Regions from separate parts of the Nonomuraea sp. NPDC049758 genome, predicted to be linked through region 1. Evidence: riboswitches for the same ligand, from Rfam matches in the RefSeq annotation. Region 1 holds a riboswitch; each other region holds the start of a gene.
What was found. A riboswitch is a leader RNA that binds a small molecule or an ion and turns the genes downstream of it on or off. The one in region 1 is predicted to bind cyclic di-AMP.
Positions count from the first base shown of each region.

Region 1 (4,182 bases):
GACGAGGTGCTGGTCCGGGTGCGGGCCACGTCCGTGCAGCCCTACGACTGGCACTTCATGCGGGGGGAGCCGTACCTGGCCCGGGTCATGGGCGGCGGGGTCGGGCTGCGACGGCCGCGCATCGCCGTCCTCGGGGCCGACGTGGCGGGGGAGGTCGAGGCGGCCGGCAAGGACGTCACGCTGTTCCGTCCCGGCGACGAGGTGTACGCGATGTCGCTGGGGGGCGGCTTCGGCGAGTACGTCTGCCTGCGGCAGGGCGAGGTGGCGCCCAAACCGGCGGGCCTGTCGTTCGAGCAGGCGGCGGCGGTGCCGATGGCGGCCAACACCGCGCTGATCGCGCTGCGTGACGAGGGACGCCTCCAGCCGGGCCAGAAGGTGCTGGTCAACGGCGCGTCCGGCGGCGTGGGCACGTTCGCCGTGCAGCTCGCCAAGGCGCTGGGGGCGCACGTCACGGGCGTGTGCAGCGGGCGGAACGCGGACCTGGTCCGCTCGCTCGGCGCGGACGACGTCATCGACCACACCAAGGAGGACTTCGCGGCCTCGGGCCGGCGCTTCGACCTGCTGCTCGACGTGGCGGGCGGCCGCCGGGTAGCGGACTGCCGCCGCGTGCTGACCAGGCAGGGCACGTACGTGCTGGTCGGCGGGCCGGCCGGCCGCTGGGTGCAGCCGGCCGGCCACATGTTCGCCGCGCTCGCGTCGGGGCCCTTCGTCCCGCAGCGGATCGTCAGGGCGGACGTCGTCCGCTGCGGGAGCAACAGGGCGAACCTGCTGATGCTGACCGGGCTGATCGAGCGGGGCGCGGTCACCCCGGTCATCGACAGGACCTTCCCCTTCGGCGAGCTCCCGGCGGCCGTCCGCTACCAGGAGGAGGGGCACGCCCCGGGGAAGGTCGTCGTCACAGGGTCGCGGTGAGCATGGCGGGGGCGGGGGCCTTCTGGAGCTGCTTGTAGTCGGCCCAGCGCTTGACGCCCTTGGGGTCGGGGCGTACCGCGCCGACGAAGGCCTGCCTGCGCCACTGCGACAGGCGTTCCTCCTTCACCACGTCGCCGGTGTGGGGGGAGTGGACCATGTAGCCGGGCTTGGAGATCATTCCGACGTGGCCGAGGCCGCTGAAGAACACCAGGTCGCCTGGCTTGAGGTCCTTCCAGGCGATCTTCCTGGAGAAGGCGCCGTACTGCTCCGCGGCGGTTCTGGGGAGCTCGATGCCGGCGTCCTCGTAGGCCCGGAGCATGAGGCCCGAGCAGTCGTAGCCCCGTTCGCTGGCGCCGCCCCACACGTACGGGGTGCCGCGCTTGTCCATGGCGTATTCGAGGGCGACCTTCCAGGCCGGTTTCGGCACGTGCCGTTCCTGGACCTGTTTCACCTGGGGGCCGGTGAGGGTGATGGAGGGGGTGGGGGCGGCCGGAGCGGCGGGAGCCGCGGGAGCGGCAGGCACGAGACCTGCGGCGCCCGCTGCCACCGCCACAAGGATGGCGATGCTAGACAGGGGACTGTCCTTCCACGTGGCCGACCGGGTTAGCTGACGGGCTCGGGCCTGGAAGTAGCCCTACGGCGGCTCCTCGGGGGGAGGCGCAGCCGATTCGCCCCGGGGGGAAAGGTGGGTCCCCGGCTCCACGCAGCGGCTGCGTGGATTAGGCTCGACGGACTCTAACGAAACGGTCAAAAGGTCGCAATCCCCCCAAAACGGATTGTCCGGTTGTTGAGATGATGTGTTCGTCAGCCGAGACGAGCCGGTAAGGTACCGCCCATGGAGTCGCGTAACATCCGCCTGGCCGTCATCCCCGGGGATGGCATCGGCGCCGAGGTCGTAGCCGAAGGGCTCAAGGTCCTGGAGGCCGTGGGCACGAAGATCGAGCCCACCCACTACGACCTGGGCGCAGCCCGCTACCACCGCACGGGCGAGACCCTGCCCGACGCGGTGCTCGAAGAGCTGCGCGGCTACGACGCGATCCTGCTCGGCGCCGTGGGCGACCCCAGCGTGCCGCCCGGCATCCTGGAGCGCGACCTGCTGCTCAAGCTCCGGTTCGAGTTCGACCACTACGTCAACCTGCGGCCGGTCAAGCTGTTCCCCGGCGTCGAGACCGCGCTGGCCGGCGCCACCGCCGAGCACATCGACATGGTCGTCGTCCGCGAGGGCACCGAGGGCCTCTACGCGGGCACCGGCGGCGTCATGCGCCGCGGCACGCCGCACGAGATCGCCACCCAGGAGTCGCTGAACACCGCCCACGGCGTCGAGCGCGTCGTGCGGTACGCCTTCCAGAAGGCTCAGTCGCGGCCCCGCAAGAAGCTCACGCTCGTCCACAAGACGAACGTGCTCACCTTCGCCGGCGACCTCTGGCAGCGCACGGTCAACCGCGTGGCCGCGGAGTTCCCCGACGTCACCACCGACTACAGCCACATCGACGCGGCCTCGATGTTCTTCGTCACCCAGCCCGAGCGCTTCGACGTGATCGTCACCGACAACCTGTTCGGCGACATCATCACCGACCTCGGCGCCGCGATCGCCGGCGGCATCGGCCTGGCGGCCAGCGGCAACATCAACCCCGAGCGCACCTCGCCGAGCATGTTCGAGCCGGTGCACGGCAGCGCCCCCGACATCGCCGGTCAGGGCAAGGCCGACCCGACCGCCACCATCCTGTCCGTGGGCATGCTCCTCGACCACCTCGGCCTGCACGCCGAGGCCGCCAAGGTCGAGCAGGCCGTGGCCGCCGACATCGCCGAGCGGGTGACCGGCCGCGCCGGCCGCTCGACCAGCGAGATCGGCGACGACATCGCCGCGCGAGTAGCCGGCTAGGACCGCCTAGCCCCGCACGCGCCTGGCGGTCCGAACGCGGACTGCCAGGCGCTTTTTCGCGTTCGCCGGATCTAACCACCCCAACTGCCTCTTGCCATCCCAAATCGCGAGACACTAGGAAGTACGAATACTGCTCGCGGGCAGTAGCTAACAGAATCAGCTTTCGAAGTCGCAGATTCGTAGAGAGAAGGACCTTCGTCATGACCATCGCTCAGAAGCTCAGCTTCGACGTGCAGCATTCCGACCACGCTCGCACCGCGGCCGAGCGGGAGCAGGTACTGGCGAACCCCGGGTTCGGGCAGGTCTTCACCGACCACATGATCTCGATCGACTACACCGACGGCGAGGGCTGGCACGACGCCCGGCTCATGCCGTACGGGCCGCTCTCGCTCGACCCCGCGACCTCGGTCTTCCACTATGCGCAGGAGCTGTTCGAGGGCCTGAAGGCCTACCGGCAGATCTCCGGCTCGATCGCGACCTTCCGGCCGTACGCGAACGCCGCCCGCTTCAACCGCTCGGCCGAGCGCATGGCCATGCCCGAACTGCCGGAGGACGCGTTCGTGGAGTCGCTGGAGCTGCTGGTCTCGGCCGACAAGGAGTGGGTGCCGACCACCGAGGGCCACAGCCTCTACCTGCGCCCGTTCATGTTCGCCACGCAGGCCGGGCTCGGCGTCAACTACCCGTCGAAGACCTACAAGTACATGGTGATCGCCTCGCCGGCGGCCTCGTACTTCAGCGGCGGCATCAAGCCCGTCTCGGTCTGGCTGTCCACCGAGTACACGCGCGCCGCGCCCGGCGGCACCGGCTTCGCCAAGTGCGGTGGCAACTACGCCGCCGCCTTCGTCGCCCAGCGCCAGGCCGTCGACAACGGCTGCGACCAGGTCGTCTGGCTCGACGCCCACAAGCACGAGTACGTCGAGGAGATGGGCGGGATGAACCTGTTCTTCGTCTTCGGCAACAAGCTCGTCACCCCGGCGCTCACCGGCACCCTGCTGCCCGGCATCACCCGGGAGTCGATCCTGGAGATGGCCGGCGACCTCGGCCTGGAGACCGAGGAGCGGCTGATCTCGGTGGACGAGTGGGAGTCCGCCTGCGCCTCCGGCGAGCTGACCGAGGTGTTCGCGTGCGGCACCGCCGCCGTGGTCACGCCGGTGGGCTCGGTCAGGGGCGACGACCGCTCCTGGACCATCGCCGACGGCACCCCCGGCCCGGTGACGATGCGGGTGCGCGAGGAGCTCGTCGGCATCCAGTACGGCGCCCGTCCCGACACCCGCAACTGGATCCACAAGATCGGCTAGAGCCGCGCGGACGGCCGGCGTTCAGGCGCCGGCCTCCGTCAGGGCCGCGGTGTCGACGTGGAGGTTCCACGGATCGGGCAGGAACACCGG
Region 1 is NZ_JBFAMZ010000004.1:362,443-366,624, reverse strand. Features, by position in the region: gene AB0J46_RS13195 (NAD(P)-dependent alcohol dehydrogenase) at 1-912, shown strand, start outside; gene AB0J46_RS13190 (C40 family peptidase) at 896-1,459, opposite strand; cyclic di-AMP (ydaO/yuaA leader) riboswitch at 1,490-1,648, opposite strand; gene AB0J46_RS13185 (3-isopropylmalate dehydrogenase) at 1,748-2,794, shown strand; gene AB0J46_RS13180 (branched-chain amino acid aminotransferase) at 2,995-4,092, shown strand; gene AB0J46_RS13175 (Uma2 family endonuclease) at 4,114-4,182, opposite strand, start outside.

Region 2 (4,182 bases), on a different contig from region 1:
GCTGCTGGCCGTAGTCGGGTAGCGACTGCGGTTGCTGGCCGTACTGCGGCTGCTGACCGTAGCCCTGCTGGCCCGGGGCGGCCTGCTGGCCGTACTGGGCCTCCTGGCCGTAACCCTGCTGACCCGAGGCGGCCTGCTGGCCGTAGCCGGGCTGGGCGTACTGCTGGCCCGAGGCGGGCTGCTGGCCGTAACCCTGCTGGCCGTACTGGGCCTCCTGGCCGTAGCCGGGCTGCGTGTACTGCTGGCCGGAGGACTGCGGCTGCTGACCGTAACCCTGCTGACCCGGGGCGGCCTGCTGGCCGTACTGGGCCTCCTGGCCGTAGCCGGGCTGCGTGTACTGCTGGCCCGAGGACTGCGGCTGCTGACCGTAGCCCTGCTGCTGGCCGTAGCCCTGCTGACCCGGGGCGGCCTGCTGGCCGTACTGGGCCTCCTGGCCGTAGCCGGGCTGCGTGTACTGCTGGCCCGAGGACTGCGGCTGCTGGCCGTAGCCCTGCTGCTGGCCGTACTGCTGCTGTTGCTGGCCGTACTGCTGTTGCTGGCCATAGCCCTGTTGCTGCTGCTGACCGTATGGGGGCTGGCCGAAGGCATCGTCCGCCCGGTAGCCGACCACAGTCACGTCCGGGTCGGGCTCGCCGGGCCGACGGCCGTGGTGCTGACCGTACTCGGGGTTCTCGCCGGAATCGTCCTGTGGGTACGGCGGCTGTCCGGTGCTCACCGTGTCACCTCGCTTCGAGTGCGCATGTGGCACGTGTCAGGACACATGCCTGTGCTGCCCAACGTATCGACATAGGTATCAACAATCACCTTTCCAAGTGGTCAAGGTCCGCGTCACCCGATGTCAGATGCAGCAGCATGCGGGTGTTGCCAAGGGTGTTCGGTTTGACGTGTTCCAGATCAAGGAACTCCGCCACACCCTCGTCGTACGAGGCCAGCAACTCGGCGTAGACCTCGGGTGAGACCGGCGTGCCCTGGATGGGGCGGAAACCGTGCCTCGCGAAGAAGTCGACCTCAAAAGTCAGACAGAATACACGCCGCAGCCCCAGATCCTTCGCCTGCCGGACGAGTGCCGAGACGATCCGCCGCCCGACCCCCAGCCCCCGGCACGCGGGATCGACGGCCACCGTACGGACCTCGGCGAGGTCCTCCCAGAGCACGTGGAGCGCGCCGCAGCCGACGACCTCCCCGCCCCGCTCGGCCACCCAGAACTCCTGGACGTCCTCGTACAGCGTGACCGTGGCCTTCTCCAGGAGCCGCGGCCCCGCGCCCGCGTAGGTGTCCACGAGACGCCTGATCGCACGCACGTCGGGCGTGCGCGCACGCCTGACCACGACCGCGGTCTCGGGGACTGCCACTTCGGCCACCTGCTCCATGGCTCTCCAGGGTACAGATCTCATTACGGCTCGGCCCTAAATCCCACGTCTCGGGCATCTCATCACATCCCGTGGTCAGGTGAACACGGGCCGACTTGGAGCTTTCCTCCAGACCTCAGCACCCCGAATGCTGGACAAAAGGTGCAGAAGCCCGCTTCCGTACGGCTACCCACGAGATCACCTTGTGACCCTTCAGTTGTGAAACCTCTACAGACTCGGCAGTTCCGGTTGAGCGTGAACCCGGAGTGCATTAGTGTCCAGCGACGATGTTCTCCGCGTAATGCGCGCGGAAAGACACGCCCAATTCCCGCAAGGGAAGCCGGGGAACCAACGGCGGCGAGCACCTGGCGCCACCACTTGGGGTGAATCCGACCATCTCGGTAGGGCTGCTCCGGCCCGAACCCGTCAGCTAACCCGGCCGGCGTCGATGAGAGGAGCTCGGTTGGTGAAGCGGACGTTCGACCGCTCGGGGAAGTCCGGGGGCAGGCACGCCCGCCCCCAGGAGCAGGCCAGGCGCGCACGCCGCCTCGGCGTCATCGGCGTCACCGTCGCCGCGATGCTGTTCACCGTCCCCGTCGGTTCCGCCGCCGCCGACCCGAAGCCGTCGCTCTCCGAGCTCTCCGACCAGGTGGAGAAGCTGCACGAAGAGATCGAGACGCTGGCCGAGCAGTACAACGAGCAGCGCGAACGGCTGAAGGCGGCCCAGAAGGCCAACGACTCCGCCCAGAAGATCCTGGCCACCAGCGAGTCCGACCTGGCCGCCAAGCGCGCCAGGGCCTCGCTGCTCGCCCAGAACGCCTACATCACCGGCGGCCTGGACAAGGCCCTGGCCTTCGCCCAGTCCGGCGACCCCGAGACCTTCCTCGACCGGGCCGCGACCACGTACGCGCTCGAACAGCAGCAGGGCGAGGAGGTCAACCAGCTCGCCAGGGCCATGGAGGCCGCCGAGCGGGCCAGGGCCGGCGCCAAGACCCGCATCGCCGAGGTTCAGAAGATCGTCACCGATCTGGAGAGCAAGCGCTCGAAGATCACCAAGCTGGTCACCAAGGTCGAGAGCAACCTCTACCGGCGGGCCGTCGGCGAGGCGGGCCGTCCCGGCACCCGGGCCGTGCGCGTCAACCTGCCGGTCATCGGCGACGGCAAGGCCGCCCAGGCCGTCAAGTGGGCCCTCACCCAGCAGCTCAAGCCGTACGTGTGGGGCGCGGAAGGGCCCCGCTCCTACGACTGCTCCGGTCTGGTGATGGCCGCCTACCAGCGTGTGGGCATCTCGCTCCCCCACTACACCGGCGACCAGTGGACGGCCGGCACGCACGTCAGCCGCGACCAGCTGCGCCCCGGCGACCTGGTGTTCTTCTACAGCGACCTGCACCACGTCGGCATCTACATCGGCGGCGGCATGATGGTCCACGCCCCACGGACGGGTGACGTCGTGCGGGTCGCCCCGATCGGCGGGCGGCCGTTCGCCGGCGGCGTGCGCATCGCGGACTGACCCGCGCCGGTTCGCCCAGCGTCACTTCGCCCAGCGTCACTAGATGATGAGCGCCGCCAGATGAGCGCCGCTAGATGAGCTGGCGGCGCGCCGCCCATGCCACGGCCTCGATCGCCGTGGCCACGCCGATGCGGTCGCAGATGCCCCTCAGCCTGCGCCGTACGGTCCGTCCGCTGATGTCCAGCCGCCTGCCTACCCGATCGACGGTCACTCCCCTGGCCAGCTCGGCCAGTAACGCCAAATCCGCGTGGCTCAGCTCAACGCCTTCTGTGAGCACATCCACCGGGAGCCCTCCCCCCAACAGCAGAACTCGGACCTTTCAGGCGAAGCAAGCCGCTCGTCTCGGTGAAGGTAAACGCATCGCGGAAAGGTCGTCAAGCGCCACAATCGGCGCCCTTGACCAGTGCTATTGACATGATCACTTATATGTGACGTACTCCGCATATGTTGGCACGCCGTGGTCCGCTATGAACGGTCCAAACGATCAATTCGGCGGCCCGGTTCCACCTCCGATGAGCGCCACCGACGTGCTGGGTTTTGATCCCTCGGATCCGCAATTTGTGCGCGATCCGTACGTCCGATATCGCGAGCTGCGAGCCGCCGGGCCGATCTTCAGAACGCGCGGCGGGCTGCTCGTCGTGACCACGTACGAGTTGTGCGCGGCCGTGCTGCGCGACCCCGGGTTCGGTCACGGAACGTCCCCGCCCGCACAGGAAGAGGCAGGTCAGCCCGGCAGGTCGTTCCTGCTCATGGACCCGCCCGATCACACCCGGTTGCGTGCTCTGGTCAGCCGCGCGTTCACGCCGCGCATGGTGGCCCGCCTCAGGCCGCGGATCGAGGCGATCACCGCCGACCTGATCGGACGGCTGCCGGAGGAGGCGGAGCTGATTTCCGGCTTCGCGTACCCGCTGCCGGTGATGGTGATCAGCGAGATGCTCGGGGTGCCGCCGGAGGACCACGGCCGCTTCCGCGGATGGAGCGAGGCCCTTGCCCGCGGACTTGACCCGATGCTGACAGACGCCCTCATGTCGGAAACGGAGCGTTCCAGGAACGAGTTCCGCGACTACTTCCGCCACCTGATCGCACGGCGGCGCGAGCGTCCCGGCGAGGACCTCCTGAGCGCCCTCGCACACGTCGAGGAGCTCACCGAGGCCGAGTTGCTGGCGACCTGCGTGCTGCTGCTCGTGGCCGGCCACGAGACCACCGTCAACCTCATCGCGAACGGCGTGCTGAACCTGCTGCGGCACGACCTGCTGCACCTCGCCGCCGAGCGCCCGAGGGAGGTGGTGGAGGAGGTGCTGCGCTTCGATCCGCCGGTCCAGC
Region 2 is NZ_JBFAMZ010000006.1:163,298-167,479, forward strand. Features, by position in the region: gene AB0J46_RS17680 (RDD family protein) at 1-715, opposite strand, end outside; gene AB0J46_RS17685 (amino-acid N-acetyltransferase) at 801-1,370, opposite strand; cyclic di-AMP (ydaO/yuaA leader) riboswitch at 1,658-1,809, shown strand; gene AB0J46_RS17690 (NlpC/P60 family protein) at 1,816-2,859, shown strand; gene AB0J46_RS17695 (LuxR C-terminal-related transcriptional regulator) at 2,930-3,142, opposite strand; gene AB0J46_RS17700 (cytochrome P450) at 3,420-4,182, shown strand, end outside.
Region 2: it holds a riboswitch for cyclic di-AMP, as region 1 does, so the genes downstream of both, AB0J46_RS17690 (NlpC/P60 family protein) here and AB0J46_RS13190 (C40 family peptidase) in region 1, are expected to answer to the same signal.

Region 3 (4,182 bases), on a different contig from region 1:
ATGACCAGCGCGCGCACCGGCCGGCCGAGCATCGCGGACACCCGCCGTCCGGCGAGGTCCGCGCGGCGGGCCAGATCGGCGAGCACGCCGGGCTCTGCGCGGTGCCCCACGACCACGGACCGCGCGCCGCGGGCCACCTGACCGCCGTCGCTCCACAACCCGCGCGCCCCGGCGGGCAGGACGACGGCGGGCGGCGCGTCGGCCACCACGAGCACCGCCGTCGACAGCAGCAGGACCGGAAGGAGCAGACGCGGACCGCGAAGGGACGGACGCACCTGCGAGGACACGGCCCGATGCTAGTAGGCCCACGCCCCTCCCGGCCCCTTCCCGAGGCCGGACCCTCCACAGAGCCGGGCCCTTGGCCGGATCGGGCCCTGCTCGGGGCCGGGCATGCGACAGGCCCCGGCCCGGACCGGGGAGGGTCCGGGCGGGGCCCGTTGTCACGCGCCGGGACGCACCGCGCCGACGAACGACGACTTCCGCCATCCGCCCAGTTTGTCGATGCGCACCCGTTCGCCGGTCCGCGGCGAATGGACCATCTTGCCGTGGCCGACGTACATGCCGACGTGGCCCAGCCCGTTGAAGAACATCAGGTCGCCCGGCTTGAGATTGCGCCAGGAGACCTTGCGCTTGATGCGGGCGAACTGGCTGTTCGTCACGCGCGGGAGTCGTACTCCGGCCTTCTTCCAGGCGTACTGGACGAGTCCGGAGCAGTCGAACGCACCAGGGCCCGTGGCCCCGTACCGGTACGGGTCGCCGACCTGATGCTTGGCGACGGCGACGGCCCTGCGGGCCTTCGACGCCTGCCGCGCGGCCTTCGCCGACTTGGCAGACCTGGCGGTCTTCGCCGACCTGGCCGACTTCGCAGTGGCCGCCTTGGCGGTGCTGGACACCGCGGTGAGCCTGGCGGCCGATTCGCTCACCGTCTGCGCCCCGGCCGGCACGGCATGGAGAACCGCACCTCCGGCCGTCACGGTCATCGTGAGTGCGACGCCCCTCAGGGCAAGACGGGACAGACGGGGGTTATGCAGGGAGGTAGACAGGATTTCTCCTTGTGTCTTCCACGAACGCCTACCGGGTTAGCTGACGGATTCGGGCCTGGAAGTCGCCCTACGGCGCGATGACGCGCCGATTCACCCCTGATCCCGGGGGATTACGGGATCTTTGGGTCCCCGGCTCCGTGCCTCCTGGCTGCACGGACTCGGCAGGTCGCCGCCCGATGGATGTGCCTTAACGGGGATATCGGCGGCGACCGCTGGATTTTCATCTGGTCCGCATCGGGGGTTCCGATGTCGGTTCGCGGTGCGCATGGCTTGCTGACCGCGACGCCAGAAACTACGCCGAGGGGTCAAGATTTGGCAAAGGGAGACACGGCCTGTAAAGATCAGATAAAGGTGTAAGTAAAGGGTGAAACCCCTGCTCGACCAGAGGGTTCCGTTACCGCTTTGTGACCCTTCTCACACTTCCCGGCACACGCGGTTGTCAGGGCACTTTCGCCCCGTTTGTCCCGTTCGCCCCAGCGATCATGGGCACGCCGAAACCGCCCGCGATTCGGGCGGGGGCCGAGTCAGGGGCGGACGGCTCCGACGAGCGGGCGGCGGTAGTCGGCGAGGCGGACGACCTTGACGACGTCGCCCGTCTGCGGCGCATGGACGATCTTGCCGCCCCCCGCGTAGATGCTGACGTGCCCGAGCCCCTCGCTGAAGATGAGGTCACCCGGCTGGAGGTCCTTGAGGTCCACCTTCCGGCTCGCGCCCCAGGCCCACTGCTGCCACGTCGTCCGCGGCAGTGAGACGCCGGCGGCGCGCCAGGCGGCCTGGGTCAGCCCTGAGCAGTCGTAGCCGCGCGGGCCCGTGCCCCCGTAGATGTACGGCTTGCCCACCTGGGCGAAGGCGAAGTTCAGGACGGCGGCCGCATTGCCCGAGGCGGGACCGGTGTACTTGATGCCGGTGCTGTTGGGGTTGCCCGGGTTGTAGGCCCCCAGCTTGTCCAGGAGCTTCTTCTGCTGGCCGACCAGCTTCAGCACCTCGGCCCGCTCCCGCTGGACGGCGTCCCGCTCCTTGTCGGCGTCGGCCAGCGCGGTCTCGGCGTTGTCGCGCTCGGCCTTGAGCCCCTTGTTCTCGCGGTCGAACGCGGCCAGCTTCTCCAGCCGCTCGCGCGAGAGCTGCCCGGCCATCGCCAGCCCGGCCAGCAGGTTCTCGGGGTCCTCGACGCCGACCATGCCGGGCAGGGAGGTGACGTCCCCGCCCAGCTTGTAGGAGTCCACCGCCACCCTGATGATCTCGGCGCGGAGGTCGGCGACCGTCTGCAGCTTCTGCTTGTAACGGTCGTTGAGGCTGGTGTAGGCGTTCTTGGCCTTCTTGTAGTTCTCGGTCGCCGTGTTGTACCGGTCGACGACCTTGTCGGCCTTGTCGTTCAGCTTCTCCAGCTTGGCCTTGGCCTGTTTGAGGGTGGGCTTGGGATCAGCGAGCGCCGCACCCATCGGGACCGTCATCAGTCCGATCGCGAGACCCGCGGCCACCGTCACCCGGCCAAACCTCACAGCGTCGCCTCCCAGGGATTACACCTGGGGCGAAATAGTACAGAAGTGGCGGGTGGGGTCTCGCCAATAGTGCTAATTCGTAACTTATGCGCGGCCCAACCGGCGCAGCAGCAGACCGGACGGAACCGGTCTGGCGCCCATCCGGCGTACGGACTCGGCGACCTCGCGGTCGGAGGAGACGACGGCCATGGCCCGGCCGGGCGGCTCGGCCCGGACGAGCTGGCGGATCAGGTCGTCGGCGATCTCCCCCGGCGCGCTGAACAGCACCCGCACCCCGCGCGGCGCCACCACCTGCACCGGCGCGTTGAGCTCGGCGCCGTCGAAGACCACCGTCACCTCGACCCGGGTCTGGGCCACCAGCCCGCCGAGGCCGGTCATCAGCCGGTTGCGCTGGTCGGCGAGGGTGAGCGTGCCGTAGCCGGTCTTCGTGACGTTGTAGCCGTCGATGATCAGGTGGACCTGCGGCAGCGCCAGGAGCTGGTCGAGGAGCTGCGGGTCGTCGTCGGCCAGGGCCCGCGCGGGCACCCCGCGCACCCCGGGACGCTCGCCGGTGCTGGCCGCGACGGAGTCGGCGGGCCTGCTGATCGTGGTGGGCAGCGCCAGCTCCCTGCGCAGCCCGGCCGAGGCGTCCTGAAGGGCGTCGAGGAGCACCCTGATGCGGGCGTCCTCGATGCTGCGGCCCTCGCGGGCGGCCCGGCGGGAGGCTTCGAGCTGCCTCTCCACGTCGGCCAGGCGCTCGCGCAGGCGGCGCAGCTCGGCCTCGCCCGCGTTGCCGGCGGCAGAGGCGGCGTGCCGGGCGTCGTCGGCGGCCTGTTCCATCTCCTCGGCCCTGCGGGTGGCGGCCTTGGCCCGCTCGCGGGCGTCGTGGAGCTTGCGCCGCAGGTCGGAGTTCTCGGCGCGGGCCGCCTTGATCTGCTCGCGCAGCCGGTCGGCCTCCTCCTTGGCGGCGGTCTTCTGCGCGGCGAGCTGCTCGCGCAGCCGCGTCACGGCTTCCTCGCGCTCGGACCCCTCGGCCGCCACGGCGGACTGCTCCAGGTCGGCGCGGGCGGTTTCGATCATCTCCGCCCAGCCGGGGGGCCTGGTGAGATAGGCTGCGGCAGCCACCAGCACGGGGTCGGCGGCGGGCGGCACACTGCCCTCGGCCAGCGCGGCGACCAGCTCGGGCCAGCCGGTGGCGACGGACTCGGCGACCAGTTCGCGGAACTTCTTGTCATTCTCCAGTTGCGCGGCGATCGGCGCGCTGCCCAGCTTGGCGCGCTTGCGCGGGTCGAACTTCGCGATGCCGCGCAGCGGCGGCGGCACGGAGACGGCGGGCATCGTGCCGAGAACCTGCGCGGCCAGGTCGACGACGTTGAGGCGCACCTGCTCGGGAAGCGGGCGAGACAGGCCTTCACCCGCTGAACTCATCCCACTTGTCCCTTCGTGACATGCCCTTTCAGACAAGGGTACGGCTCTTGCGTACCTGACCGTAACGGTCCCTTGAACCTAGACAAGCGCTTGGTAGGGGGTATACGACTGAGCCGGGGCAGCGGTGCGGCCTGGAGGTGAGCGGTGACGGAACAGATGCGCACGTCCACGCGTGACCTGGAGGAACTGCGCGAGCGGGCGTCCCGCTGGCTGCGCGGACGGGTCGGCGGGGA
Region 3 is NZ_JBFAMZ010000005.1:349,691-353,872, forward strand. Features, by position in the region: gene AB0J46_RS15930 (hypothetical protein) at 1-287, opposite strand, end outside; gene AB0J46_RS15935 (C40 family peptidase) at 441-923, opposite strand; cyclic di-AMP (ydaO/yuaA leader) riboswitch at 1,054-1,217, opposite strand; gene AB0J46_RS15940 (NlpC/P60 family protein) at 1,568-2,494, opposite strand; gene AB0J46_RS15945 (NYN domain-containing protein) at 2,627-3,949, opposite strand; gene AB0J46_RS15950 (phosphotransferase family protein) at 4,094-4,182, shown strand, end outside.
Region 3: it holds a riboswitch for cyclic di-AMP, as region 1 does, so the genes downstream of both, AB0J46_RS15935 (C40 family peptidase) here and AB0J46_RS13190 (C40 family peptidase) in region 1, are expected to answer to the same signal.